Regions from separate parts of the Streptomyces sp. NPDC007084 genome, predicted to be linked through region 1. Evidence: riboswitches for the same ligand, from Rfam matches in the RefSeq annotation. Region 1 holds a riboswitch; each other region holds the start of a gene.
What was found. Region 1 has a riboswitch for S-adenosylmethionine ahead of AB0912_RS18020 (putative leader peptide). Riboswitches for the same ligand answer to the same signal wherever they lie in the genome.
Positions count from the first base shown of each region.

Region 1 (7,196 bases):
GCGTACCGCCCGCAGCTCGCGCTCCGAGAGCGCCGCGAGGTTCTCGTGGCGGCCGAAGCGGATGGTGCCGGCGTCGATGCCGCCGTTCGCCGCGAGCAGCCGGGTGATCGCGTGCGCCGTCGTGCTCTTGCCCGAGCCCGACTCGCCGACGACCGCCGTCACCTGCCCCGGCCACACGTCGAGATCCACTCCGCGCACCGCCTGGACGGTGCCCGAGCGGGTACGGTACGACACCGACAGGCCCCGCACCTGGAGCAACGGGGCGCCGTCCGGCTCGGGTTCACCGGCCGGCCGCCCGTCGGGCGGTGCCGTCTTGTCGGGGGGCGTGTTCGTCACGGGGTGCTCATCTCGGCTCGGTCGGTCGGTGCTGTCCGGGGAGGGTTCATCGCTGCCGGGACCATTCGCCGTCGAGCGCCCGCGCGATGCGGTTGGTCGCCAGACCCGTTGCCGCGATCGCGAGACCGGGCAGCGCGGTCAGCCACCAGGCGTTCGCCATGTAGTTGCGGCCGTCGGCGATCAGCGTGCCCCACTCCGGGGCGGGCGGCGGCGCCCCGTAGCCGAGGAAGCTCAGCGACGACACGGCAAGGATCGCGGCACCGAAGTCGAGCGTGGCCAGCACGATCACCGGCCCGACCGCGTTGGGCAGGACGTGCCGGCCCAGCACCGTGTACCAGCGGGCACCGCACGAGCGCGACGCCTCCACGAAGACCGCCTGCCGTACCCGCAGCACCTCGGCCCGGGTCACCCGGGCGAACCCGGCCACACTGGCGATCCCCACCGCGACGGCGACCTTCACCGTCCCGTACCCGAGGGCCGTGACCAGCGCGAGGGACAGGAACAGCGAGGGGATCGACAGCAGGACGTCGACCACACGCATCAGCACGTCCTCGACCCAGCGGCCCACGAACCCGGCGACCAGGCCGATCAGCCCGCCCACGACGAACGCGACACCCACCGCGAGCAGCGTCGCCTTCAACGAGAGCTGGGCGCCGTGCACGACCCGGGAGAACACGTCACGCCCCAGCTCGTCGGTGCCGAACCAGTGCGCGCCGTCCGGGGCACGGAAGTTCTCCGACGGCACCCCGTGCAGCGGGTCCCGCGAGGTGAACAGGTCCGGCCAGAAGGCGGCGAGCACGATCAGGACGACGACCAGCGCCGAGGCCACCAGGCCGGGCCGACGCAGCAGGAACCGCACCAGCCGCCGCCGTCCGGCACCGGACCCCGGCTTCTCCGGCACCGGGCCGCCACCGGGGTCGGCGCCCGGTTCGACCGCACGGGCGAGGCCGGTCGCCGCGCCCGCTGCCACGTCCTCGGCAAGGGTCTGACTCATGCCGGACTCACCTTCCTGCCCGAATGGACCACGATCCGCGGGTCCAGCACCGGATAGACCAGATCCACGATCAGGTTGGCGGACACGAAGATCAGCGCGCCGAACACCACCACCCCCTGGACCAGCGGAATGTCCTGGGCCGTGACGGCGGCGGCGGTCACCCGGCCCAGCCCGTCCCGCGAGAACACCGTCTCGACGACCACCGAACCGGCGACGAGCTGCCCGGCCAGCAGCCCGACCACCGTCAGGGCGGGCAGCGAGGCGTTGCGCAGCGCGTGCCGCAGATGGATCCGCGCCCGGCCCGCCCCCTTGGCCCGGGCGGTCTCCACATAGGCCTGGTCCAGCGCGGTGAGCAGACTCTTGGCGAGCACCTGGGCGACCAGGGCGCCGGTCGGGATCGCCAGGGTCACCGCGGGCAGCACCAGCCCGCGCAGCCCGTCGTTGCCGAACGCGGGGAACACCTTCACCCGGAAGGAGAAGACCTCCACCAGCAGCAGCCCGACCCAGAACGTCGGGACGGACACGCCCAGCGGCGGCAGCGACAGCAGAAGCTGCCGCAGCCACCGGCTGGCCGTGTACGTCGCGAGCAGGGCCACACCACCGCCGAGCACCACGGCCAACAGCAGTGCCGCGCCGGTCAGTTGCAGCGTCTGCGGAAGCGCGTCGGCCACCGACGAGGTGACCGGGCGGCCCGAGGACACCGAGTCCCCGAAGTCCCCGCGCACCGCACGCCCGAGATGCTCCGCGTACTGGAGCAGCACGGGCTTGTCGAAGCCGTACTGGTGGCGGAGCGCGGCCAGCTGCGCCGGATCGACCTGCCCGGAGTCCGCCCCGGCACCGGCCATCGCCGACACCGGATCACCGGGCAGATAGTCCAGCACCAGGAACGACACCGTATAGGCCGCCCACAGCACGCCGAGCGCCTGAGCAACGCGCTTGATCACATAGCGACGCATGGCGGCCGCTAACCGATCCACGTGTCGTGCAACTGGATCCGGCTGGAGGCGTCGAAGTCGAGGTTGTGCACCTTCTTCGCCACGCCGAGCTGGGTCTCCAGCTCCACCACCGGTATCACGTACGCCTTGCGGACAAGCAACTCCTGTGCCTTCTTGACCAGTTCGCCGCGCTTGCCCGGATCGGCCGTCGCCGCCTGCCGGTTCAGCGCGGTGTCCAGCGGACTGGCGGGCAGGTGGTAGAAGTTGGCGAGCCGCGTGGAGTACGAGCTGCGCAGGATGTCCGGGTCGGCCCGGGTGATGTTGCCCCACACCGCGTCGAAGTCGCCGGACTGGAGCGTCGGGGCGAACTGGGTGATCTGGAGCTGCTTGAGGACCACGTCCACACCGACCGCCTTCAGCTGCTGCTGGATCAGCTCCAGCGCAGGCTGGTTGGTGGCCGCGTTGGCGAACCACTTGACGGTCAGGCGCAGCTTCTTGCCGTCCTTCGACCGGACGCCGTCACCGCCGGCCTTCCATCCGGCCTCGTCCAGCAGGGACTTGGCCTTCGCCGCGTCGAAGGCCAAGTCCGCTCCGAGGTCCGCGTAGTCCGGCGTCGTGTGCGCCAGCACGCTCGTGGCCGGCTCGGTGCCCGTCGGGAAGACGGCGTCCACGATCTGCTTCCGGTCGATGGCGGACTGGAGGGCCTGCCTGACCTTCTCGTCCTTGAACACCGGACGGGCGTTGTTCAGGCCGAGGTTGAACACGACACCCGGGTTGGCGCGCCGCTGGAGGTTCACCGCACCGCCCTTGAGCGCGGTCTCGTCGGCCTTGCCGACACTGCCCACCGCGTCGACCTGGCCGGACTGCAGACTCCCGCTGCGCACACCGGCCTCGGGCACGATCTTGAACACCAGCTTGTCCAGATACGCCTCGCCCTTCTTGGTCCACAGCGAGGAACCCCAGGCGTACTTGGCGCGCTTGGCCAGCGTCACCGAGCGGTTCTGCACATAACCGGCCAGCTTGAACGGGCCGGAGCCGACCACGCCCTTGCTGCACTTCTCCTGCGGGCTCAGCTTCACACTCGCCGCCGACTCGATGCCCAGCGAGTGGGTCGAAGTGGCTTGCAGGAACTGCGCGTTGGGCTCCTTGAACGTCACCCGGACAGTGCTCGGATCGACCACCTTCGTGCTCTGCACCCCGCTCAGGTAGCCCTGGGCGAGCGTGGCCAGGGCCCCGAGCTTCGGCACCGCGTCGAAGTTGTCCTTCACCACCTGGGCGGTCAGCGGTGAGCCGTCGCTGAAGGTGACCCCCGACCGCAGATGGAAGGTGAACGTCCGGGTGTCCGAGCTGATGTCCCAGCTCTTGGCCAGCCACGGCACGATCTTGCCGGTCTTGGGATCCTGGTCGGTCAGGGAGTCCACGACCTGGCGCAGCGAGTAGATGCTGTCGTTGCTGCCCACCTGCTGCGGGTCAACGCAGCCGGCGTCGGAACCCACCGCGAAGGTCAGAGTGCCGCCGGACCTGGCCTGGGCGTCGGTGTTGTTCGAACCGGTGCCGTCGCTCGACGAGCAGCCGCTCAACAGGATGCCGCAGGTCACGACAGCGGCGGCTGCCGCCCATCGGGCCGATCGGGAATCCGGATGCGATGTCACGGAAGGGGTTCTCCTACTCCAGAGTCGCCGCGCCTGTCCGGTGCGGACATGGCGAAGCGGGGCGGTGCGGCCGTGGACGGGCGGCACCGTTCGGGCGAGAAAGTCGGAACGGACGGGACGCTCAGGCGCGAGCCCCGGACAGGGAAGCCGGGCGTGAGCGATGCGCGAGGGCTGCGTCGACGACGGCGTACGACGTGCCCACCGAGGACCCGGCAACGCCGGGGAGAGCAGGGGTGGTTGACGGCTATCCGCGGGAACGGGCCGACGGAGTGCGTCGACCGGTGACCGGCGGGGTGCGCCGACCGGTGGGGCGTCCGGTCAGCGGCGACACAGACAGCTGGCGGAACGCTCCAGGTCGATGTGGCGGCGGCGCGAGAAACCGGAGAACATCGCCGCGGCCGCGATCGAGGCGCTCAGATCGCCGCTGATGTTCCGCACGCCTGGCCTCCCCATCTCGTCCCCCGTCAGGGGGTTCGCGCTTGCGGGGCTGTCACCCCGCCGGGCTTTCACCTGGAGCACCCCACCGCGGTGGAGGGTTGCCGGTCAGCGAGCCAGGGCTTGACGCTGACACTCAATGCCAGTCGCGATCGTACGAATCGATTCTCCGATCCGTCAATGACGAGATCGGGGACGAGACCGGGGCGAGTGGCGTCGGGCCAGTGGCCGCACCGCGCCGAGCTGCGGGATTTCATCTCCGCGCAACAACCGGGCCCGTTCGAGGGGATCTTGACGGCCCGCACAAGACTCACGCCGTCACGCCGTCACGCCGTCACGCCGTCACGCCGTCACGCCGTCACGCCGTCACGCCGTCATGACGTCCGGGACTCCGCCCCGGTACGGCCGACGCCCCCGTACGGTCCGTCGGCCGTTCGGCCCGTCTGGGCCGCCAGGCGGGTGCGCAGCCGGGTCAGACGGTCGATTTCGGCGTCGAGGGCGTCCAGCCGCCGGTCCACCACGCCCGCGCCGGGACCGTCCGTACGGCCGGAACACCGCCGGCGCGGGTCCTCGACGATCAGCGGGATGCGGTCGGCCAGGCCGCACAAGTCCTCCACCGTCAGACCGAGGGCGAGCAGGTCCCGGATCACCCGCACCCGGGCGATCTCGTCGGGACCGTACTCGCGCTGCCCGGACGCGGTGCGCCGTGGCGGCGGCAGCAACCCACGCTCCTCGTAGAACCGCAGTGCCCGTGGTGTCGTGCCGGCCGCCGCCGCCGCGTCCCCGATCCGCATCCGCTCCTCCACCCGTCGCCGTGCCGACATCCTTCGTGCCGACATCCGTCCTGTCGAGGACGTCGGCATCCGTCCCGTCGAGGACGCGGAAGGCACGGACATCGCGGCGCCGGTGTTACGGCAGGTCGACGACGACCGTTCCGAGGTGCCGCCCCTCGAACAGTTCCTGCAACGCTTGGGGAGCGCGATCGATGCCCGTGATCCGTGCGGTGGGGAAGACGATGTCCCCAGAGCGCAGCCACTCCCCGAAGCGTTTGGTCCACTCCTCCGCCGCGTCGCCGAGATCGGCGCTGCTGAATCCGCGCAGGCTGAGGCCGAGCGTGATGATCCGGAACGTGTCGATCTCCGCCGGCGAGGTGCTGCCGTCGCGGCCCCGCTCCGGCGACAGCTGCCCGGAGAGCGCGCCCACGAGCGCGAAGCGCGCGCCACGGCGCGCGGCGCCGACCGCGGCGGTGAGCTGCTCGCCGCCGACGGTGTCGAGGAGCACGTCGATGCCCTCCGGTACCGCGTCGGCGAGCTGTTCGGCGAGCGGCGCCGTCCCCGGCACGATCACGGCGTCGTAGCCCAGTTCGGCCGTGAGCCGGTCGGCCTTGCGCGCCGACCGGGTGGTGCCGACGACGCGCGTCGCGCCCAGCAGCCGGGCCACCTGTCCCGCCAGGCTTCCGACCGCGCCCGCGGCCCCCGTCACGAGGACCGTGTCGCCGGGGCGTACGGCGGCGAGCCGGGTGAGCGCGGCGTACGCGGCCGCCCCGGAGGAGAGGAACGCGACGGGGTCGGGCAGTACGTCGCCCAGGGGCAGGCAGTCGGTCTCGTTCACGAGGGCGTGCTCACGCCAGCCGAGCAGATGGGTCACGGTGTCGCCGGGGCGCAGCCGGCTGTCCGGACCCACCGCGACGACATCCCCCACAGCGGGGCCGAACAGGGCGTCGCCGAGCCGCACGGGCGGCAACGGCACCGCTTCGGCCTGCCCTCCGATGAGGGTGCGCAGCCCCGGGAAGACGAGGAAGTGCCGGTTGCGGACGACGACTTGGCCCTCCCGCGGCGCCGGGAGCGGCGTCTCGACCACGGCGAGATGCTCGGGTCCGGGCAGTCCGTCGGGCTCGGTGACGAGGTGGATCTGGCGGGTAGTGAGCGGTGGCTGAAGGGTCATGACGCGACTCCGGGGCTCGGGCGAGGAAAAGGGCACGAACCGGTGCGTCGTCTTGCGGCCGGGCCTCCCGGCCGACCCACCGGCCGGGGCACGCTAAACCCTGACGTGCGGGTCAGAGGCAAGTCGTACGGGTCAGAGACGAGTCGTACGGGTCAGGGGCAACACGTGCGGGTCAGGGGCAAGACGTGCGGGTCGGCGGGAACCTGTGCGGGGCAGTGGCAAGGGGAAGGGCGGGTTGGCCTTTCCGCGTGTGCGGCGTGCGGCGCCGGGTGTGGCTTCTACGGCCGACCCGGTGGCGCGGCCATAGCCGGTCCCGTCCGGTCCGATCCCGTCCATACGGTCCCGTCCCGTCCGATCCGGCCGGCCCCATCCGGTCTGTACGGGCACTTCACCTGATCGGAGCAGTGGCGGTGACGGACCCGGGCGGCAGGTGTTTGCGGCCCCGCTCGGCGGGCCCCCGCCCGGCTCCGAGCGGACACGGGAGGAACCCTCGGATCGCGGCGTGGGCGCGCCCCGGCGATTCTGGTCCGACTCGCGTTGTCAGTGGCGGCTGGGAAGGTGGAGGGCATGGACAAGGACGACGAACAGCTCCTGCGCGGCCGGGTCTACGGCGCGGACCACGACGACCCCCGTCAGGGCCCGCAGCGCGGTCGGGACTATGCCGAACTGGTCGGCGGGCCGCTGGACGGTCTGCTGCTCGACATCACCGGGCGGACACCGGAGGAGATATCCGTCGGTGTCGCTCTGGAGACGGAGCTGGGGCAGTTCGGGCCCGGTGCGCGGGCCCTGTACGACCCGCGCCCCGGGGACCCGATGTTCTTCGACTGGGCCGGGGACGCCCCCTGAGGGACTGCCCTCTCAAGGCAGGCCCGCGGACTCCGTGCGCGTGACGGGCACTGA
Region 1 is NZ_JBEYFY010000019.1:70,072-77,267, forward strand. Features, by position in the region: gene AB0912_RS18000 (ABC transporter ATP-binding protein) at 1-258, opposite strand, end outside; gene AB0912_RS18005 (ABC transporter permease) at 383-1,330, opposite strand; gene AB0912_RS18010 (ABC transporter permease) at 1,327-2,286, opposite strand; gene AB0912_RS18015 (ABC transporter substrate-binding protein) at 2,295-3,917, opposite strand; gene AB0912_RS18020 (putative leader peptide) at 4,236-4,355, opposite strand; SAM riboswitch class IV at 4,388-4,496, opposite strand; gene AB0912_RS18025 (MerR family transcriptional regulator) at 4,727-5,146, opposite strand; gene AB0912_RS18030 (NADP-dependent oxidoreductase) at 5,262-6,296, opposite strand; gene AB0912_RS18035 (hypothetical protein) at 6,864-7,142, shown strand.

Region 2 (7,196 bases), on a different contig from region 1:
AGGACTTCCAGAAGGAGATCGCCAAGTCGGCCCTGATGATCATCCGGCTGCAGCCGGACAACATCAAGGACAAGCAGGAACTCGAGTGGTCCTACCAGGGCATCGTCGCGTACTCGAAGATCTGCACCCACGTCGGCTGCCCGATCTCGCTGTACGAGCAGCAGACGCACCACGCGCTGTGCCCGTGCCACCAGTCCACCTTCGACCTCTCCGACGGTGCCCGAGTCATCTTCGGCCCGGCCGGTCACCCGCTGCCGCAGCTGCGCATCGGCGTGAACGATGAGGGTTACCTCGAAGCGCTCGGCGACTTCGAAGTGCCCGTCGGTCCTGCATTCTGGGAGCGCGGATGAGCACTACCACCACCTCCGACTCGCGCTCGCGCGAGAAGGCGCCCGCCGGTGAGCGGGTGGCCGACTGGGCCGACGGCCGCCTGGGGATCTACTCCCTGGCCAAGGCCAACATGCGCAAGATCTTCCCCGACCACTGGTCGTTCATGCTGGGTGAGGTCTGCCTCTACAGCTTCATCATCATCATCCTCACGGGTGTGTACCTGACGCTGTTCTTCCACCCGTCGATGAACGAGGTGGAGTACCACGGCAGCTATGTCCCGCTGCAGGGACAGCTCATGTCCGAGGCGTTCAACTCGACCATGCACATCTCCTTCGATGTGCGCGGTGGTCTGCTGATCCGTCAGATCCACCACTGGGCCGCGCTGATCTTCCTCGCCGGCATGTTCGTGCACATGATGCGCGTGTTCTTCACGGGTGCGTTCCGCAAGCCCCGTGAGGTCAACTGGGTCTTCGGATTCCTGCTGTTCGTCCTCGGCATGTTCACCGGCTTCACCGGTTACTCGCTCCCGGACGACCTGCTCTCCGGCACCGGTGTCCGCTTCATGGAGGGCGCGGTCCTGTCCGTGCCGATCGTCGGCACGTACCTGTCGTTCTTCCTGTTCGGCGGCGAGTTCCCGGGCGGCGACTTCGTGGCCCGCTTCTACTCGGTGCACGTGCTGCTGCTGCCGGGCATCATGCTCGGCCTGGTCGTCGGCCACCTGATCCTGGTCTTCTACCACAAGCACACCCAGTTCGCGGGTCCCGGCAAGACGAACAACAACGTCGTCGGCATGCCGCTGCTGCCGGTCTACATGGCCAAGGCCGGAGGCTTCTTCTTCCTGGTCTTCGGTGTCATCGCGGCCATCGCGGCGATCGCCTCGATCAACCCGATCTGGTCGATGGGCCCCTACCGCCCCGACCAGGTGTCCACGGGCGCCCAGCCCGACTGGTACATGGGCTTCTCCGAGGGCCTGATCCGTGTCATGCCCGGCTGGGAGATCAACCTGTGGGGTCACACGCTCGTCCTGGGCGTGTTCATCCCGCTGATCATCTTCCCGCTGGTCCTGGTCGCGATCGCGGTCTACCCGTTCATCGAGTCCTGGGTCACCGGCGACAAGCGCGAGCACCACATCCTGGACCGCCCGCGCAACGTCCCGACCCGGACCGCGTTCGGCGCCGCCTGGATCAGCTGGTACTTCGTGCTGCTCGTCGGCGGCGGCAACGACATCTGGGCCACGCACTTCCACCTGTCGATCAACGCGATCACCTGGTTCGTGCGGATCGCCTTCTTCGTCGTGCCGGTGCTCACCTTCCTCGCCACCAAGCGGATCTGCCTCGGCCTCCAGCGCCGGGACCGGGACAAGGTCCTGCACGGCCGCGAGTCGGGCATCATCAAGCGCCTGCCGCACGGTGAGTTCATCGAGGTGCACGAGCCGCTCAGCCAGGACGCGCTGCACACGCTCACCGCGCACGAGCAGTACAAGCCGGCCGAGATCGGCCCGACGGTCGACGAGAACGGTGTCGAGCGCAAGGTCTCCGGCCCGCAGAAGCTGCGCGCCAAGCTGAGCCAGGGCTACTACGGGGAGGACAACCAGATCCCCAAGCCCACCGTCGAGGAGTACAAGGAGATCACGAGCGGCCACGGCCACCACTGATCCCCGGCAGCACCCCGCGCCGGCAGTTCGCCACGGCGAGAGCCCCGTCCACGGACGGGGCTCTTCGCCGTCTGCGGGGCTGGATAGGGTGGACTCACCCCCGTGACGCGGGGGCTCCCACCCGTGTGACCCAGGAACCCAGGAGCGACCATGAGCGCTGTGCACCCCGCTGGAGGCGACACCGCGGCGGGCCGGTCCTGGCCCGAGGTGCTGAACGGTCTCCTCGAAGGCCGCGACCAGAGCGCGGACGACACGGCCTGGGCGATGGACCGCATCATGCGCGGCGAGGCGACCGACGCGCAGATCGCCGGTTTCGTGGTGGCGCTGCGGGCCAAGGGCGAGACCGTCCAGGAGATCTCCGGACTCGTCCGGGCGATGTACGAGCACGCCAACGTGATCGAGGTGCCCGGCCGGACCGTCGACATCGTCGGCACCGGCGGCGACGGCGCGAAGACCGTCAACATCTCCACGATGTCCTCGATCGTGGTGGCCGGCACCGGCGCCAAGGTCGTCAAGCACGGCAACCGCGCCGCGTCCTCCGCCTCCGGCTCCTCGGACGTCCTGGAGAAGCTCGGCGTCAATCTCCAGCTCACGGTGGACCGGGTCGCGCGGGTGGCCGAGGAGGCCGGCATCACCTTCTGCTTCGCGGTGAAGTTCCATCCGGCGCTGCGGCACGTGGCGGCGGCGCGCGGACAGCTCGGCATCCGCACGACCTTCAACGTGCTGGGCCCGCTCACCAACCCGGCCCGGGTCAAGGCCCAGGCGGTCGGGGTCGCCGACCCCCGGATGGCGCCCATCGTGGCGGGCGTCTTCGCCGAGCGCGGCAACTCCTCGCTCGTCTTCCGCGGCGACGACGGCCTGGACGAGCTGACCACGACCGCCGGCTCCCGGGTCTGGGTGGTCCGCGACGGCAAGGTCACCGAGGAGCACTTCCACCCCCGGGACGTCGGCCTCGACGTGGTCCCGGTGGAGGCGCTGCGCGGCGCCGACGCGGCGTACAACGCGGAGGTCGCCCGGCGGCTGCTGGACGGCGAGACGGGGCCGGTGCGCGACGCGGTGCTGCTGAACTCGGCGGCCGCCCTGGTGGCCCTGGAGCCGGCCGACGCGCCCCTCGCGGACCAGCTCCGCGCCGGGATGGCGAAGGCCGCCGAGGCGATCGACTCCGGCGCGGCCAGGCGCACCCTCGACCGGTGGGTGGCGGCCAGCAACGCCTGACCGACGCGGATGTGACGCGGGGCGCGGTCCACAATCCGGACCGCGTCTTGCGCCGCGAAGATCTTCTGGCAAAATGCTGTACCAGGTCATGAGCGACAGCCATCAGGCCCCGGCCGGCTGTCCGGCAACCCTCCGTCCGTGGCGGGGTGCCCCGGGTGAAGACCAGGCCGTAGGCAGCGAGGTCTACGGCAAGCGCGGACCCCTCGCACTCTTTCGAGTGGATGCAACCAGGGGTCCTGGTCGTTCGAGGGAGCCTTCTGTGAGCAAGCGAATGCGATAGGGCGTCGAGCCCCGCCTCCGCACACCCTTTTTCCCCTTCTCCCGCGCTGAGCGCCGCTTTCGGGCGGCCGGCTCGCGCGGTGATCCCGCCTGCCTCACAGGAGTCCGCCATGTCCGTCGTCACCGCCACCGCCGCCGACTCGTCCGTCTGTGCCCCGCTGCCCGTGCTGGGCCGGGACGTCACCGTTCCGCTCGTCACCGGCGGCGAGGTCGCCTACGCGGCCCTCGACTACGCCGCGAGCGCCCCCGCCCTCCAGCGGGTGTGGGACGACGTCGCCGCGTACGCCCCGTACTACGGCAGCGTGCACCGCGGCGCCGGCTACCTCTCGCAGCTCTCCACCGACCTCTTCGAGAACGCCCGCCGGACCGTCGCCGAGTTCCTCGACTGCCGCGCCGACGACCAGCTCGTCTTCACCCGCTCCACCACCGACTCGCTCAACCTGCTCGCCGCCGCGCTCCCGGCCGGCTGCCAGGTCTTCGTCTTCGAGACCGAGCACCACGCCTCGCTGCTGCCCTGGCGCGACGCCCGGGTGACCTACCTGAACGCCCCGCGCACCCCCGACGAGGCCGTCACGACCCTGGAGCGCGCCCTCGCCGCCCGCGACCCGCACGGCCCGGCCCTCGTCTGCGTCACCGGTGCCTCGAACGTCACCGGGGAGCTGTGGCCGGTGCGGGAACTGGCCGCCGCCGCGCACGCCCACGGCGCTCGGATCGTCCTCGACGCCGCCCAGCTCGCCCCGCACCACCCCGTCTCCGTCCAGGACCTCGACGTCGACTGGGTCGCCTTCTCCGGGCACAAGCTCTACGCGCCGTTCGGCTCCGGCGTCCTCGCCGGCCGCTCCGACTGGCTGCGCGCGGCCGACCCGTACCTGGCGGGCGGCGGCGCCAGCCGCAAGGTCACCCGGCGCGCGGACGGCGGGGTGGACGTCGAGTGGCACGACAGCGCGGCCCGGCACGAGGCCGGCTCGCCGAACGTCATCGGCGCCTACTCCATCGCCTCGGCCTGCAAGGCGCTCACCGAGGAGGGCTTCGACAACCTCGTCGCCCGGGAGCGGCACCTGATCCGCACCGTCCGCGCCGGCCTCGCCGAGGTCCCGGAGGTGCGCGTGCTGTCCCTCTTCGGCGACGACGCCCCGCGAGTCGGCGTGCTCTCCTTCGTCGTCGAGGGCTGGAACAGCTCGCACTTCGCCGCCGCGCTCTCCGCCGAGTACGGCATCGGCGTCCGCGACGGCCTGTTCTGCGCCCACCCGCTCGTCCGCACGCTGCTCGGCAGCGACCCCGAGACCCAGGGGGAGTGCGGCGCCCCGGAGGCGGCGCCCGGCGAGAAGTCCCTCAACGCCATCCGTGTCAGCTTCGGCGCCGGCACTCCCGACGAGCACGTCGAGCGGTTCGTCCGCGCGGTGCGCGAGCTGGTCCGGGACGGCGCGCGCTGGCAGTACCGCACCCAGGACGGGCGCTGCGTGCCGGCGGTGTGAGCCGGCCCGCCACAGCGGTGAGCCGGGAGGCGGTGTTCGGGTCGGTCAGGAGTCGAGACCGATCGCGAACGCCGCCTCCAGGTCGTGCTGGGAGTACGTACGGAACGCCACGTGCGTGTCCGTCGCCTCGACGCCCGGGATCTTGCTGATCTTGCCGGGGATGACGTCCGCGAGGTCGTCGTGGGCCCGCACCCGGACCATCGCGATCAGGTCGTAGGTGCCGGTGACGGAGAAGACCTCGCTGACGCTCTCCAGCGACGCGATCGACTCGGCGATCTCGGGGATCCGGTCCACGCTGGTCTTGATGAGGACGATCGCGGTGATCACGGCTGGTTCTCTCCCTCGGGGGCCACTGCTGGGGGATCTCACCCTACTCGCGCTCCGCCGGCCGCCGGCTCTCGGACGGGCCCCGGTCCGGTGCCCCCGCGAGGGGCGCGGGAGCGCCGCGCCGGCCGAACCGCGCCCACGCGTAGAGGAAGCCCAGCGAGAAGCCGACCAGATGCGCCAGATAGGCCACCCCGGGGCCGGACTCGCTCTGGCCCGCCGCCAGCCACTGGAGGGTGAACCAGAACGGCAGCACCACCCAGGCCGGGAACCTGAGCGGCAGGAAGAACAGGAACGGGAAGAGACTGGTCACCCTGGCCTTGGGGAACAGGTACAGGAACGCGCCGAGCACCGCGGAGATCGCCCCGGACGCCCCGACCAGGGACTGTTCCGAGGACGCGTTGGCCGCCGCGTAGCCGAGCAGGGCCAGGTAGCCGCAGCCCAGGTAGAACAGGCAGAACTCCACATGGCCCATGCGCTCCTCGGTCAGCAGCCCGAAGACGTAGAAGAAGAGCATGTTGCCCAGGAGGTGGAGCCAGCTTCCGTGGATGAACAGGGCCGTCGCCGGGGTGAGCACCTCGCGCGCCGGCCCGTCGAACAGATCGGCCGGCACCACGCCCCAGCGCCGGAAGTACGCCCGCTGGACCGCCAGCAGCTCGTCCCCCGTCCCGTACGCGGGACTGAGGCCCGAGGCCGGGCCGATCACGAAGACCAGACAGCACAGGACGAGCAGCCCGTACGTCACCGGTGCCGCCTGGGACCGCACCGCTCTGCCGACTGCCGTACTCCAATTGCCGATCATGGTACAGAGCATGACGTACCGGACGGATCGGTACGGACAGCCTCGCCGCCGTGGACGGCCGAGCGTCGACTACCCGCCAGGCCGTAGGGTTACGAGCCACATGCACCGGGACCGGTGCCGGACGGACACTAGAAGGAAAGCGACTGCCACATGACGGTTCCCCTGCCGGACGCCAAGACCCGCTGGCGCTGCTCGCTCTGCGGCAACCTCACGCGGTTCGACGTGACGCGCTCGTCGAAGGTCGTCGAGTACGTGCACCTCGACCTCGCCGGTGACCCGAAGGTCGAGGAGCGCGAGGTGGTCAGTGAGACCATCGAGTCGGTGCGGTGCCGCTGGTGCAACGCGGTGGATCAGGTCGAACTCGTGGACAGGCCGGGTGCCGGCTCCTGAGGGAGCGGGCCCCGCACGGATATTGGGGTGACGGATGATGGAGACCGCGGGCGGGGAGCCGGACGACGGCACCGCCGAGCTGCTCGATCGTCCGCTGCCCGACGGCGTGCGCCGGCGCGTGGTGCAGATCGTCTCGGACGGCTTCGGCGGCCTGACGGTGGCCGAACTGCCCACGCAGCTACGGCAGTACGCGCGCTTCGCGCCGAACCGGCGGGCCAAGTTCGCCGGCAACGCCATGGCCGCCGCGCTGGAGACGGACCCGCTGTTCAGACAGCGCATCGCCGAGAAGCTGAGAGAGACGCAGCCCGAGCTCAGCGGCGCCCTCGACTCGGCGACGCCGCCCCCGGCCGCGGACCCGCTCGATGTGGCGGCCGCGGCCTACGTACTGCGCCCCGCGGGCTGGGTGAAGCTGGTGACCGCCGCCGGCGAGGAGGCGCAGCGGGCGGACGCCGAGCGCGCCGAGGAGGAGAACCGGGCCGAGCTGGAGCGGCTGCGCGCGGAACTCGCGGCGGCGCGCGGTCAGGTCCGGTCCGAGACCGAGCGGCTGCGCACCGAACTGGACGCGGCGCGCAAGGAGGCGGAATCGCTTCACCGCAAGCTGCGCGGGGCCCTCAGTGACGTGAAGCGCGGCGAGGCCGCGCTGCGCAAGCTGCAGGGCGAGACGGACGTGGTGCGGGCGGAGAGCCAGGCCCAGGTCTCCGCCGCCGAGAGCGAGAGCCGCCGCCTC
Region 2 is NZ_JBEYFY010000029.1:32,435-39,630, forward strand. Features, by position in the region: gene AB0912_RS22580 (Rieske 2Fe-2S domain-containing protein) at 1-350, shown strand, start outside; gene AB0912_RS22585 (ubiquinol-cytochrome c reductase cytochrome b subunit) at 347-1,984, shown strand; gene trpD (anthranilate phosphoribosyltransferase) at 2,135-3,199, shown strand; SAM riboswitch class IV at 3,284-3,400, shown strand; gene AB0912_RS22595 (aminotransferase class V-fold PLP-dependent enzyme) at 3,589-4,953, shown strand; gene AB0912_RS22600 (Lrp/AsnC ligand binding domain-containing protein) at 4,999-5,280, opposite strand; gene AB0912_RS22605 (rhomboid family intramembrane serine protease) at 5,324-6,079, opposite strand; gene AB0912_RS22610 (hypothetical protein) at 6,230-6,469, shown strand; gene AB0912_RS22615 (NYN domain-containing protein) at 6,504-7,196, shown strand, end outside.
Region 2: another riboswitch for S-adenosylmethionine. It lies ahead of AB0912_RS22595 (aminotransferase class V-fold PLP-dependent enzyme); the one in region 1 lies ahead of AB0912_RS18020 (putative leader peptide).

Region 3 (7,196 bases), on a different contig from region 1:
CGGGCTTGGACAGCTTCCCGGTCGCCACCGGGGCCGCGGCCACGTTGTCGAGCACGGTCAGGTGCGGAAAGAGGTTGAAGTTCTGGAAGACGAACCCGATGCGGCTGCGCTGCCCCAGGATGACGCGCTCGCTGAGTTCCTTCAGCCGCTCACCGTGCCGGCGCACCCCGATCAGCTCGCCGTTCAGGCTGACATGGCCGATCTCGGGCTTCTCCAGATGGTTGATGACCCGCAGCAGGGTGGACTTTCCGGAGCCCGACGGTCCGAGGATGACGGTGACCTCTCCGGGACGGACGGTCAACTCCACTCCGTCCAGGACGTGGTGGGCGCCGTACCACTTGTGTACGTCGTGCACCTCGACCGCGGCGGGCTGGATCTCCAGCGCCGCGACGACCTCGGCCGCCGAGGCCGTGCCGGGTGTCCGGTCCTGCGGGGCCGTCCCCGTCTCGACCGTCGTCTGACGCGCGTCGCCGCTCATATCGCCGTCTCCCTCCGGAGCCGGGCCCGCGCGTCGCGCAGACCGTGCCGTACCTTCTGCAACGGGGTCGGCGGCAGGGTGCGCAGCGCGCCCCGCGAGTAGTGCCGCTCGACGTAGAACTGGACGACGGACACGACGCTGGTCAGGATCAGGTACCAGGCGGTGGCGACCAGCAGCAGCGGCACGATGTCGCCGGGGTAGGTGCTGCCCATGCTCTGCACGGAGCCGAACAGGTCGAGCAGGGAGACGTAGAAGACCAGCGAGGTGCCCTTGATCAGGCCGATCAGCTGGTTCACGTAGTTCGGGGTGATGGAGCGCAGCGCCTGCGGGAAGACGATCTTCGCGAACTGGTACCGCTTGGGCAGGCCGAGGGCGGAGGCCGCCTCGTGCTGGCCCTGGTCGACGGAGAGGATGCCGCCGCGCACCACTTCGGAGGCGTACGCCGCCTCGTTGAGGCTGAGTCCGATGACGGCCACGACCATGTCGGTGGCGAGGCGCGACTCGTCGAAGGAGAAGAAGGCCGGACCGAAGGGCACGCCGACGCTCAGCGTCTTGTACAGGGCGCTGAAGTTGTAGAGGAACAGCAGGACGACGATGAGGGGTACGGAGCGGAAGAGCCAGGTGTAGACCCAGCTCACCGCCCGGAGCACCGGGCTCGGGGAGAGCCGGGCCAGTGCCAGCAGCACACCGCCCAGCAGGCCCAAGACCGCGCTGTAGAAGGCGACTTCGAGGGTGATGAGCAGGCCGTCGAGGATCGTCGGGCGCAGGAACCAGTACTGGAAGCGGTCCCACTGGTAGAAGGGGTTGGTCACCAGGCCATGGGTGATCTGGGCGACCAGCACGAGCACGACGGCCGTGATGATCCAGCGACCGGGGCGCCGGAGCGGAACGACGCGCTGGGCCGACAGGGGCTTCGGCGCGGCGGGGACGTCGGGACGGGGGGTCGTCTCGGCGGGCGGCGCTGATCCGGAGGACACAGCTATGCCCGGAGATTCACTCATGGAGAGCTCCAGCGGATTCGGACACCCCGGACCACGGCGATCGGTGACGCGCGGGCGCGGCCGGAACGGCTCGGCGCGGAACGCGGCACGGACGCACGGGATCACGGGGGCTGGACGGAGAGGGGGCACACCGCGACAGCGGTGGTCGTCAGAGATGCGGAAGGAGAACCGTCAGCCGTGACAGAGGGTGCGACACGTGCCCGTACACAGGGCGCTGTTGACGCGCAGCAGGTCGACGGAGCGGTCCGCGCACAGCACGTCGCGGCCGAGGCGCCGCCATGCGGCCGTCCCGTCGACTGCGTACATCGCTGTCACCATCACTTCTCCGGCCCTGGGGCGTCTCGTTGTGGCCGCACGTTAGGCCTGGTCCGAAAAGAATGTCAATGCGAGTGACCACCTGATGAGACCGTGTCGTCCGCCTTCTTGACGGCGCACGGGAGCACGCCGAAACTGGCGTGGACGGTCACGATTGTCAGCGCCCACGGCGCGGGTTCGCCCGCTCCAGTGGTCATCGGCCCCGGCCCGCTGACAGGCAACCCTTCCACCGCGACGGGGTGCCCCGGGTGACGACCGGGTTCCGCCGGTGCGGCGGGGCAAGCGTGGTCTCGCGTTTCGCGAGCCCCGAGGTTGGGACCGGTGGGAATGCCGCGGAACGACTTGACGAGGCGCTTGCACATCGACCTTCTGCGCGTCTCCAGCGCTTACTGATCCGCTGCCGGCCCGTTCGATCCGGGCCGGCGCGTCCAGCGCGTTCGCTCCGCATCCAGCCGCTCATCGCCCATGCCCACAAGGCGGCGATGGCTTCCTCGTTCCCCCTAGGGAGAGTCATGCCCGAGACAGCTTCGCGCGGTTCCAGCACGTCCAACCCCCTTCCCTGTAACGAGAGTTCACCGGCACGCCCGGCCGAGTCCGCCGCGTTCGCCGTCGCCGGTGAGCCGCCGGCCCCCGGCACGGGACCGCACCCCCGGACGGTCCGGCCGGCCGCCCTTCCGCACCGCGTCCACAGTCGCATCGGCGTCGGCCTGGCCGGCGGCTTCTACCCGGCGCCGCACCGCTACGAGTTGTATCTGTCGGCGGGCTGTCCGCGCTCGCTGCGCATCTCCATCACGCTCGACCTCCTCGGCCTCAGGGACTCGGTCGCCACCACGATCCTGACGCACCCCGCCGAGACCTCCGACGCCTTCGCCTCCCTCCGCCGCGCCTACGAGGCGACGGTGCACCACTACGACGGACCGGTGACGGCCCCGGCGCTGTGCGACCGCTGGAGCGGACGCATCGTCAGCAACCACACCCCCGACATTCTCCGCGACCTCACGGGCCTGCTCGCCGGCGCTTCGGCCGCCTGCCTGCCCACACTGCGCCCGGCCGCCCTCGCCCAGGACATCGACGCGCTGCGCGACCTTGTCGACCGGCACCTCACGGCGTCCGCGCCGGCCGCCGACCGGTCGGCCGCGCTGGAACTCCTCGACCGCCAACTGGCCTGCGGCCCCTACCTGTTGGGCGACCGGCTCACGGCGGCGGACGTGGACGCGTGGGTGGCCCTCACCCGGCTCGTCCCGGCCGAGGCCCTGTGCGCCCGCCCCCGGCTGCGCGAGTACGTCCACCGGCTCGGCGAGCATCCCGCGTTCCGGGGCGCGGACGCGGGGACGCGCGCGGCGGCGTGAGCGCCTGATCCGCGCCGGAGGGCGACAGCGGGGCGGGCGGAGCCGGAGGCCGAGCCGCGGACGGAGGCGCAAGCGCCTCATGCGCGGGCGCCGGGACCGAGGCACCGCTCACGGAGCTGGAAGCGCCGCGTGCGGAGGCGGAGAGCGGGAGACGCCGCGTGCGGCGGCTGAGCGGGGCCGCGGTCCCGCTCAGCCGCCGCCCGTGAGGGCGGCGGGCGTGCGGTCCACCGGATCACCCGGGCGGGCGGGCTCCCGGACTGCGGGCTTGCGGAGCAGGAGCAGCGCCGCGTCGTCGTGCAGCCGCCCTCCGACATGGGCCTGGAGTTCGGCGTCGAGGGCGGCGAGCGTGGACGCCGGCTCGTCGCAGACATGGCGGCCCAGTCCCTCCGCGAGGGGGTAGAACGCCCGCCCGTGGTCGCGCGCCTCGGTCACACCGTCCGTGTAGAGGAGCAACTGCTCTCCGTCGGCGAAGGGGAGGACCTGGAGGGTGGGGGTCTCGGCGGTCAGCGCGCGCAACCCGAGCGGCGGCGCGGGGTGGGTGGGGTCGACGGACGACACCTGCCCGGACGTGCCGACGTGCAGCGGCGGCGCGTGTCCGCAGTTGACGACCTCCAGGCGGCCCGGCTCGGGGTAGCCGGCGACCACGGCGGTGACGAAGTCGTCGTGCCCGAGGTTGCGCGCCAGGCTCCGCTCGATGCGGCCGACCACGGCGAGCAGGTCGGGCTCGTCGTAGGCGGCCTCGCGGAAGACGCCGAGGACGAGCGCCGCGGTGCCGACGGCGGGAAGCCCCTTGCCGCGGACGTCGCCGACGATCATCCGGACGCCGTAGGGCGTGGGCACGAGGGCGTAGAGGTCTCCGCCGATCCGGGCCTCGGCCGCCGCGGCGCTGTAGCGGACGGCCACCTGGAACGGGCCGACGCTCGACGGGATCGGGGCGAGGAGGGCATGCTGCGCGGCCTCCGCCACCGACCGGACCGCCGCGAGCACCCGCTCCCGCCGCCACCGGAGGGCGCTGGCCAGGACGCTCGCGAGGGTCACGGCGGCCAGGGCGGAGAGCACGGCGGCCAGCTCCTCGGCGGGGACGCCGTCCCGGACGCCGAGCAGCGCGCTGGAAACTCCGGCGAGCAGGCCGACGCACAGGACACCGCAGGGCCGGCTCGTGGCGGCGGCCAGCGCGGGCCCGGCGGCCAGCACCGACAGCCAGATCACGCCCGTCCCGCCGGTCAGGTCGACGAGCACGACGGTGACGACGACGAGCAGGGGAAGCGTCGAGGTGCCGAAGGCGAGGTCGGTGAGGGTGGTGCGCCGGGCGCACGCCGCCGCGGTGCCGAGCGCGCGCACGGCGTCACAAAGAGTCCGGTTCCCGTCCTTGCCTGTCCGTCCGTGTCCGCCGCCGTACTCTCGGTCCTGATTCATACTCGGGCGCAGTCCTCACCTAGATTCCTCAGAAATGTCCGTTTCATCTAGGAAATACGTTCGACGTAAGCGCCGCAAGGAGCGGGTTTTCAGATAGTGAGCGACAGTCCGCGCGTCACCCGGTTCGCGGTCGGGACGAGCCTTGTCAGCACCTGTTCGATCCGGGGCAGCCGGTCGGCGGGCAGCGAGACGCCGAGCGAACCGAGGGTGTCCCCGCTGTACACGGGCACGGCGACGCAGACGGTGCCGAGGGCGTACTCCTCCAGGTCCGTGACCGCCGGGGCCAGCGGTGAGGAGGCGAGCCGGCGCAGCAGCTCGGTCCGGCTGGTGATGGTCCGCGGGGTGAGGTCGGCGAGGGCGTGCCGGGCGAGGTAGTCGTCGCGGGACTCCTCGTCCATCTCGCGCAGGACGGACTTGCCCAGGGCGGTGGCGTGTCCCGCGTCCTCGAAGCCGACCCAGAGGTCGACCCGGGGCGCCCGGGGGCCGTCCACGATCTCGGCGACCCGGATCTCCCCGTCCTCGTAGAAGGTGAGGTAGGCGGCGCTCGCCAGTTCGTCGCGGAGCGCGGCGAGGGCGGGGCGGATCCGGCCGAGCAGTTCCTGACCACGGCCCCGGGTGTGCAGCGTGCGCACCTTGTCGCCGAGGATGAAGCCGCCGTCGTCGAGCTTGCGGACGTAGCCGTCGTGGACGAGGGTCCGCAGCAGGTGGTAGGCGGTGGCCAGCGGTAGCTCCGTCTCGCGCGCGAGCTGCTTCGCGGGCGCCCCGTTCTCGTGCGCGCCGACCGCCTCCATCAGGCGGAAGGCCCGCTGCACGGAGGTGATGAGCGTCGGCCCGTCACGCGCTCCCATGGGACAAGGGTGCGCCGAGGTCCCCGGGGCGGCAAGGCGCGGCGCCGGTGGCGGCTCGGCGAGCGCCCGACGCGTACGGTCATCCACGCGGCGTAACGAGCGCGTGCGGGCAGGAACGAGGGCCGGGACGCGTCCCGGCCCTCACCCGCGGTCACGAGCGGTCAGCGGTGGTCGCAGTCCCAGTGACCCTTGACCCAGTGCTGGTCCCAGTGGCCGGGGACGTAGACCCACTGGTTCTTCCAGTCGTGGCTGTGATGGCCCTGGTGCCAGCCGCCGTGATGGTCACGGTAGCCCTGGTGCCAGGTGTCGTGGTCGACCCACTTCTTGACCCAGTGCCCAGGAACCCAGTTCTTCTCCCAGTGGCCCTTCTTCCACTCGCAGCGGTCGTGGTGGCCGTGGTGGTCACCGGTCACCGCCGTGGCGGCGGACGTCGGTGTCGGCGCAGCGGCGGCGACACCGGACGTGCCGAGCGCGGCGCCACCGGCCAGCAGGCCTGTCACGGCGGCACCGGCCAGCAGGCGCCGGGGGCTGATGCGTGCGGTCATCGGACTCACCTCCCTCGCATGTGTCATCGGCGTGCACAACGGGAGCCGGTGCCGGGGGAGTTCGCGCCCCTGTCACGGGACGCCCCGAGGCTCACGAGGTGCGGGACAGAAGGTATTCGGAGCCGTCGGAGGTACGTATGAGGACAGACCTCCGGAACTTCACGACCCCCTCCCCCGCACTCGGCCACAGCCCCGTGGCCCGCACTCGGCCGAAGCGGCCCCCGCACTCGCCCGTCACGGCTTCCTCTTCCGCACTCACCCGATACGGATCCCTCCCCCCGCACTCGCCCGACCCCGCCGGGCGCGGTGGTCATACGGGGGCCTGGCGGCTACGAATACCCAGTGACGCCGTCGCGCTCGGCACCCCGGCTCCGCACGGCCGGCGGACATCGGCCGTCCCGCCCCCGCGACGGGGCCACCGATGGCCACCGGCGGACACTGCCTCCCCGGGCTGCGGAAACGCCCCCGGGGCAGCAGAGTCGAACCGGACGAGACGGCAGCGACGGACGGATTCTGGAAGCGATGTCCAAGACCGGCCAGGACGGACACGGTTCGCCACGGCGATCCTCGGCCGAGGCGTGGCTCGACGGGCGGCTCAAGCGGGCCGCGACCGGCGACCACGACGCCTTCGCCGACGTGTACGACACCCTGGCCCGGCCGGTCAAGGGCCTGATCTGCCGGGTCCTGCGGGACGAGGCACAGGCGGAGGAGGTGACGCAGGACGTGATGGTGGAGATCTGGCGTACGGCGGACCGCTACCGCCCCGAACTCGGCGCCGCCCGCGCGTGGGTGCTCGCCCTGGCCCACCGGCGCGCCGTGGACCGGGTCCGGCACGCCCAGGCCAGCACGGCACGCGAGCAGCGCAGCGCCCTGCTCGCCGAGGACCGGCCCTTCGACGAGGTCGCCGAGACCGTCGAGCGGCACGAGGACCGCCGGCACGTCCGGCGCTGCCTCGCCGCCCTGGAGCGGCACCAGCGCGTACCGCTGGTCCTCGCCTACTACCAGGGCATGACCTATCTGGAGGTGGCCGACTGTCTGGCCACCCCGGCCGGCACCGTGAAGTCCCGGATGCGTTCGGGGCTGCGGCAGCTCAAGAAGTGTCTGGAGGGCGGGCCATGACCGCCGAGGACCTCCACCAGCTCGTGGGCGCGTACCTCCTGCACGCCCTGCCGCCGTCCGAGGAGGCGGCGTTCGAGAACCACCTCGCTGGCTGCGCGGCCTGCCGGGAGGAAGTGGCGGAGCTG
Region 3 is NZ_JBEYFY010000005.1:113,894-121,089, forward strand. Features, by position in the region: gene AB0912_RS06895 (amino acid ABC transporter ATP-binding protein) at 1-376, opposite strand, end outside; gene AB0912_RS06900 (amino acid ABC transporter permease) at 475-1,479, opposite strand; gene AB0912_RS06905 (hypothetical protein) at 1,651-1,785, opposite strand; SAM riboswitch class IV at 1,941-2,085, shown strand; gene AB0912_RS06910 (putative leader peptide) at 2,122-2,187, shown strand; gene AB0912_RS06915 (glutathione S-transferase C-terminal domain-containing protein) at 2,307-3,143, shown strand; gene AB0912_RS06920 (PP2C family protein-serine/threonine phosphatase) at 3,333-4,559, opposite strand; gene AB0912_RS06925 (IclR family transcriptional regulator C-terminal domain-containing protein) at 4,649-5,407, opposite strand; gene AB0912_RS06930 (hypothetical protein) at 5,569-5,952, opposite strand; gene sigK (ECF RNA polymerase sigma factor SigK) at 6,475-7,071, shown strand; gene AB0912_RS06940 (anti-sigma factor) at 7,068-7,196, shown strand, end outside.
Region 3: another riboswitch for S-adenosylmethionine. It lies ahead of AB0912_RS06910 (putative leader peptide); the one in region 1 lies ahead of AB0912_RS18020 (putative leader peptide).

Region 4 (7,196 bases), on a different contig from region 1:
GACGAACCACAGGACCGAGTTGGCGATGCCGTTGTACGCGTCGGCGTGCACCCGGGCGTCGATGTCCAGCATCCGCACGCCGTCCTCGCCGACCCCGCGCCGCACGGCCTCCCGGTCGCCGTCCCCGAGGGCCGCGCACACCCACAGGGCGTCCGCGTCCGGACCGATCGCCGAGAGCCCGGAGACGAGTCCGCCGCCGCCGCGCCTGGCCTGGAGCGAGCCGTCGTCCTGGGTCTGGTAGGTGATCGGACCGCGGTTGGACGCGACGAGAATCCGGTGAGCACCGTGCGTGGAAGCCATGCCTCGAAATCTAGCCCCGACTCGAAACGCTCAAACGTTCCCGTCGGCCGGACGCGAGCGGCCCGTCGGCCGGACGCGAGCGGCCCGCCGGCCGGACCCGGGGGCCGGCCGGCGGACCCGGTCAGGCCGCTTTCCGCTGCTGGTACTCGGCGATTTCGGACATGGGGGGCCTTTCCTCCGTGTCCACCGAGTACGTGCGCGGCTCGAAACCGTCCCGGGTGCGCTCGAACTGGGTCAGGGACGGCCGGATCAGGTGGCCGCGGGCCAGCCGCAACTGCGCGGTGCGGTAGATCGCGGCGGCCATCCGGCCGAGCGCCTGGCCGTCCTGGTGGCGGTGCTTGCGCACCCCGACGTCGACCTGGGCGAGGGCGTCCAGGCCCACCAGGTGCAGGGCGTCCACCAGCATGCCCAGCTCGACGCCGTACCCGACCGGGAAGGGCAGCCGCTCCAGCAGGGAGCGGCGGGCGGCGTACTCCCCGCCGAGCGGCTGGACGAAGCCGGCGAGCTGCGGCCAGTGCATGTTCAGCAGCGGGCGGGCCATCAGCTCGGTGACCCGGCCGCCCTGTCCGGCGGCGCCGCCCAGCGGACGGTCGTACATCGCCTTGACGAGATCGACACCGGGGTCGGTGAGCAGCGGGCCCACGATCCCGAGGACGAAGTCGGAGGAGAACTCCTTGAGGTCCGCGTCGATGAAACAGACGATGTCGCCGCTCGTCACGAGCAGCGACCGCCACAGCACCTCGCCCTTGCCGGGCACGGCCGGCAGGCCGGGCAGGATGTCGTCGCGGTGCACGACCCGCGCGCCCGCGGCGGCGGCGACCTCGGAGGTGCGGTCGGTGGAGCCGGAGTCGACGACGACGATCTCGTCGACGAGCGGCACCTGGCGCATCAGGTCGTGGCGGATGATCGCGACGATCTCGCCGACGGTCTCCTCCTCGTTGAGCGCGGGCAGCACGACGCTGACCGTCGACCCGGAGGCCCGTTTCGCGGACATGATCTTGTGGAGCGGGCGGTCGGTCAGGGACCAGGAGCGTGTGCTCAGCCAGCGGTCGACTTCATTCAGCACGGTCTGCGGCTCCTCACTGTCTGATCACACGCTCTCATCAGCGTGCCCGCTGCGGCCAGCGGCTGATCGCTTGCCGTCGTCTCGCGGTTCGGACGACTGCTTCAACTGTCCTGGCCTTCGGTTACAGTCTTGAACAACGCGGATGACCATCGCATGTCCTGGATCATCGGCACGTAATATGTTCAACAGTTCAACAACCGAATACCGCTCATCCAGAGGGGCAGAGGGATACGGCCCGATGAAGCCCCGGCAACCCTCCAGCCGGTCTCGTACCGATCGCCAGACGATCGCGTCGCGAGGCTCCCGGCTAGGGAAGGTGCCAAATCCGTCTCACGGCGAAGTGCGTCGTGAGGAAGATGAGGAGAAAGGGCCTCGCCTCCATGGCTGCGCAGACAGTTGCAAGCACCACGAACTCCGCCGAAGCGGTCGATCTCGGCCCGGCCGCGGCGCTTTCCTGCCGCGAGTGCGGACACCGCGTCCCGCTCGGTCCGGTCTTCGCCTGCGAGGAGTGTTTCGGCCCGCTGGAGATCGCCTACGACTTCTCGGCCTACGAAACCGAAGAACTCCGCAAGCGCATCGAAGCGGGCCCCGCGAACATCTGGCGCTACGCGCCGCTGCTCCCCGTCCCCGCCGACGTGGCGGACAAGCCGAACATCAACCCCGGCTGGACCAAGCTCGTGCGGGCCGACAACCTGGCCCGCGAACTCGGCGTCGACGCCGGCAAGCTCTTCGTCAAGGACGACTCCGGGAACCCGACGCACTCCTTCAAGGACCGTGTCGTCGCCCAGGCCATCGAGGCGGCCCGCGTCTTCGGCTTCACCACCCTCTCCTGCTCCTCCACCGGCAACCTGGCCGGCGCGGTGGGCGCCGCCGCGGCCCGCGCCGGCTTCCGCTCCTGCGTGTTCATCCCGCACGACCTGGAGCAGGGCAAGGTCGTCATGGCCGCGGTCTACGGCGGCGAGCTGGTCGGCATCGAGGGCAACTACGACGACGTGAACCGCTTCTGCTCCGAGCTGATCGGCGACCCGGCCGGCGAGGGCTGGGGCTTCGTCAACGTCAACCTGCGCCCGTACTACGCCGAGGGCTCCAAGACGCTCGCCTACGAGATCTGCGAGCAGCTCGGCTGGGAGCTGCCGGACCAGCTCGTCGTGCCGATCGCCTCCGGCTCCCAGCTCACGAAGATCGACAAGGGCCTCCAGGAGCTGATCAAGCTCGGCCTGGTCGAGGACAAGCCCTACAAGATCTTCGGGGCCCAGGCCGAGGGCTGCTCCCCGGTCTCGGTCGCCTACAAGGCCGGGCACGACGTGGTCCGGCCGCAGAAGCCCGACACCATCGCCAAGTCGCTCGCCATCGGCAACCCCGCCGACGGCCCCTACGTGCTCGACATCGCCCGGCGCACCGGCGGCGCCGTGGAGGACGTGAACGACGCGCAGATCGTCGACGCGATCAAGCTGCTCGCCCGCACCGAGGGCATCTTCGCGGAGACCGCGGGCGGGGTGACCGTCGGCGTCACCCGCAAGCTGATCGAGAGCGGTCTGCTCGACCCGTCGCTGACCACCGTCGTGCTCAACACCGGCGACGGCCTGAAGACCCTGGACGCGGTGGCCTCGGACACCGGCCTGACCGCGACCATCCGCCCGAACCTCGACTCCTTCCGAGAGGCTGGCCTCGCATCATGAGCGTCAACGTCCGCATCCCCACCATCCTGCGCACCTACACCGGGGGCGCCGCCGAGGTGACGGCCGAGGGCACCACCCTCGCCGAGGTCATCGCCGACCTGGAGAAGAACCACACGGGCATCAGCGCGCGCGTCCTGGACGACGAGGGCAAGCTGCGCCGCTTCGTGAACGTGTACGTGAACGACGACGACGTGCGCTTCGAGCAGGGCCTCCAGACCGCCACGCCGGACGGCGTGGGCGTCTCGATCATTCCGGCCGTCGCCGGAGGCTGAGCAATCCCGGGGATTGTTACCCCCGGTAATTCCGAACACGAAGAGTTCATGAAATCGCCCCCTCCGTGAGAGAAGCGGAGGGGGCAATTCCATGGGGTTGACCGGGGTAGGGTTGGGGAAGCCGCCCCGTTCTGGATGTTGGTTTCATGCCGGACGCATATGAGTCCTCGCCCGGCAGCCGACAAGAAGCAGCCAATGTACCCGGCCTATTTGAGCCGTTTATGGCATTTACGGGGCCCGACTTGCCCTGGATCATCGCGAGTTCTCCCTATACCGGTGATCAGCCATGCCCAGAATTCTCGTCCGATTGACCTGTTGCAGACGGCAGTTGGACAGATACATTCAGCCGCGGTCGACGCGTTCCGGCGCACACCCCCAACCCGTTGGGGGGTGGAGGTCTGACCCGGATCCGCGAAGTGCGGGTCTGTGCAAGGGCCAGTAATAGGGGAGTTAGGCATGGCTCAGGGCACCGTCAAGTGGTTCAACGCGGAGAAGGGGTACGGCTTCATCGCGGTCGACGGTGGTGCGGACGTCTTCGTGCACTACAGCGCGATTCAGATGGACGGCTACCGCACCCTTGAAGAGGGTCAGCGAGTGGAGTTCGAGATCTCGCAGGGCCAGAAGGGTCCGCAGGCGGACATGGTCAAACTCGCCGTCTGATCGGGCGCGAACGACCACCGACGCATTACGGGCGAGGGGCCCGCATCCCACCAGGGATGCGGGCCCCTCGTGCGTCGCCGCCCACCGTCCTTCCTCACGCGCGCGCGGGCGCGCGACCCCGTAGGAGGCCTCCGCGGGGGGCCTCTTCGCGAGCGCACCTTGCACTCGACGGGGTCGAGTGCTAATCATTGGCGTTAGCACTCTCCGAGTGAGAGTGACAGAACTTGGATCGGGCCAGCGAGGTCCGCAGGCCGGTGGGGCAAGGAACCACAGGGCATGCAGGCCGTCCGTCGCGGGCGCGGGCGCGATCCGGAGCAATCCACCCCGTCCGGGAGGACCACTTCACATGGCCAAGATCATCGCGTTCGACGAGGAGGCACGGCGCGGTCTCGAGCGCGGGATGAACCAGCTCGCCGACGCCGTCAAGGTCACCCTTGGCCCCAAGGGCCGCAACGTCGTCCTCGAGAAGAAGTGGGGCGCGCCCACGATCACCAACGATGGTGTTTCCATCGCCAAGGAGATCGAGCTCGAGGACCCGTACGAGAAGATCGGCGCCGAGCTGGTCAAGGAAGTCGCCAAGAAGACGGACGACGTCGCCGGTGACGGTACGACCACCGCGACCGTCCTGGCCCAGGCGCTCGTCCGCGAGGGCCTGCGCAACGTCGCCGCCGGCGCCAACCCGATGGCCCTCAAGCGTGGCATCGAGAAGGCCGTCGAGGCCGTCTCCGGTGCCCTCCTGGAGCAGGCCAAGGATGTCGAGACCAAGGAGCAGATCGCTTCCACGGCCTCCATCTCCGCCGCCGACACCCAGATCGGCGAGCTGATCGCCGAGGCGATGGACAAGGTCGGCAAGGAAGGCGTCATCACCGTCGAGGAGTCCCAGACCTTCGGTCTGGAGCTGGAGCTCACCGAGGGTATGCGCTTCGACAAGGGCTACATCTCGGCGTACTTCGCCACCGACATGGAGCGTATGGAGGCCGTCCTCGACGACCCGTACATCCTCATCGCGAACTCCAAGATCGCGAACGTCAAGGACCTGCTCCCGCTCCTGGAGAAGGTCATGCAGGGCGGCAAGCCGCTGCTGATCATCGCCGAGGACGTCGAGGGCGAGGCCCTGTCGACCCTGGTCGTCAACAAGATCCGTGGCACCTTCAAGTCCGTCGCCGTCAAGGCCCCGGGCTTCGGTGACCGCCGCAAGGCCATGCTCGGCGACATCGCCATCCTCACGGGCGGCGAGGTCATCTCCGAGGAGGTCGGCCTGAAGCTGGAGAACGCGGGTCTGGACCTGCTGGGCCGTGCCCGCAAGGTCGTCATCACCAAGGACGAGACCACGATCGTCGACGGCGCCGGCTCCGCCGACCAGGTCGCCGGCCGGGTCAACCAGATCCGCGCCGAGATCGAGAACTCGGACTCGGACTACGACCGCGAGAAGCTCCAGGAGCGTCTGGCGAAGCTGGCCGGCGGCGTGGCCGTCATCAAGGCCGGTGCCGCCACCGAGGTCGAGCTGAAGGAGCGCAAGCACCGCATCGAGGACGCCGTGCGCAACGCGAAGGCGGCCGTCGAGGAGGGCATCGTCGCCGGTGGTGGCGTGGCCCTGCTGCAGGCCTCCTCGGTCTTCGAGAAGCTGGAGCTGTCGGGTGACGAGGCGACCGGCGCCAACGCCGTGAAGCTCGCCCTGGAGGCCCCGCTCAAGCAGATCGCCGTCAACGGTGGTCTCGAAGGCGGCGTCATCGTCGAGAAGGTGCGCAACCTTCCCGTCGGCCACGGCCTGAACGCCGCGACCGGTGAGTACGTCGACATGATCGCCGAGGGCATCATCGACCCGGCGAAGGTCACGCGTTCCGCTCTGCAGAACGCCGCGTCCATCGCCGCGCTGTTCCTCACCACCGAGGCCGTCATCGCCGACAAGCCGGAGAAGGCCGCCGCGGCCGCTCCGGGCGGCATGCCGGGCGGTGACATGGACTTCTGATCGGCCCCGGTCGATCACCGTCCTGACGTTCCGAGGGCGGCACCTCCCGCGAGGGGGGTGCCGCCCTCGGGCGTTCCCGGAAGCGGGCGGGCCGCCGCCCCGCCGGGCGTGGCCCGGATCACAGCGGACGGTCCCCGCGCGTCGGGAATGCGGTGCCGCGCCCACCGGTTGACGCTTCCGGGCAGTCGATGCATGTGCACATACCGCATGGAATCCGGCCGCCGAGCGCTTCCCCGACCGCCCTACCGACCAGCTTCCCGAGGAGCCCCCACATGACCGCAGACGCCGCGTCCCGCGCCGCCGACATCCTCGCCCGTCCCGTGTCCCTGAACGGTCTGACCGTCCCGAACCGGATCGCGATGGCCCCGATGACCCGGCAGTTCTCGCCGGGCGGCGTACCGGGCGAGGACGTCGTCGGGTACTACGCGCGGCGCGCCGCCGCGGGCGTCGGCCTCATCGTCACCGAGGGCACCTACGTCGGCCACGACTCGGCGGGGCAGAGCGACCGCGTGCCGCGCTTCCACGGCGAGGACCAGCTCGCCGGCTGGGCCAAGGTCGCCGAGGCCGTGCACGCGGCCGGCGGCACGATCGTCCCGCAGCTCTGGCACGTCGGCATGGTCCGCAAGGCCGGTGAGCCGCCCTTCGCGGACGCCCCGGCCGTCGGCCCCTCCGGCATCGCCTCCGAGGGCGCCGAGGTCACCGGCAAGGCCATGACCCAGCAGGACCTCGACGACGTCATCGAGGCGTTCGCCAAGGCCGCCGCCGAGGCCGAGCGCATCGGCTTCGACGGTGTCGAACTGCACGGCGCGCACGGTTATCTGCTCGACCAGTTCCTCTGGGCCGGCACCAACCGCCGCACCGACGCCTACGGCGGTGACGCGGTCGCCCGCACCAAGTTCTCCGCCGAGATCGTCGCCGCCGTCCGCGCGGCCGTCTCGCCCGAGTTCCCCGTCCTCTTCCGCTACTCCCAGTGGAAGCAGCAGGCCTACGACGCCCGTCTCGCCGAGACGCCGGAGGAGCTGGAGGCGATCCTCGCGCCGCTCGCCGCCGCCGGGGTGGACGCCTTCCACGCCTCCACGCGCCGCTACTGGGTCCCCGAGTTCGACGGTTCCGACCTCAACCTCGCGGGCTGGACCAAGAAGATCACCGGCAAGCCCGCCATCAGCGTCGGCTCGGTGGGCCTCGACGGGGAGTTCCTCAAGGCGTTCCAGGGCGAGGGCTCGTCGGTGCGGGGTATCGACGACCTCCTC
Region 4 is NZ_JBEYFY010000008.1:196,292-203,487, forward strand. Features, by position in the region: gene AB0912_RS10610 (trehalose-6-phosphate synthase) at 1-300, opposite strand, end outside; gene AB0912_RS10615 (glucosyl-3-phosphoglycerate synthase) at 422-1,366, opposite strand; SAM riboswitch class I at 1,572-1,729, shown strand; gene thrC (threonine synthase) at 1,747-3,045, shown strand; gene AB0912_RS10625 (MoaD/ThiS family protein) at 3,042-3,317, shown strand; gene AB0912_RS10630 (cold-shock protein) at 3,774-3,977, shown strand; gene groL (chaperonin GroEL) at 4,324-5,946, shown strand; gene AB0912_RS10640 (NADH:flavin oxidoreductase) at 6,219-7,196, shown strand, end outside.
Region 4: another riboswitch for S-adenosylmethionine. It lies ahead of thrC (threonine synthase); the one in region 1 lies ahead of AB0912_RS18020 (putative leader peptide).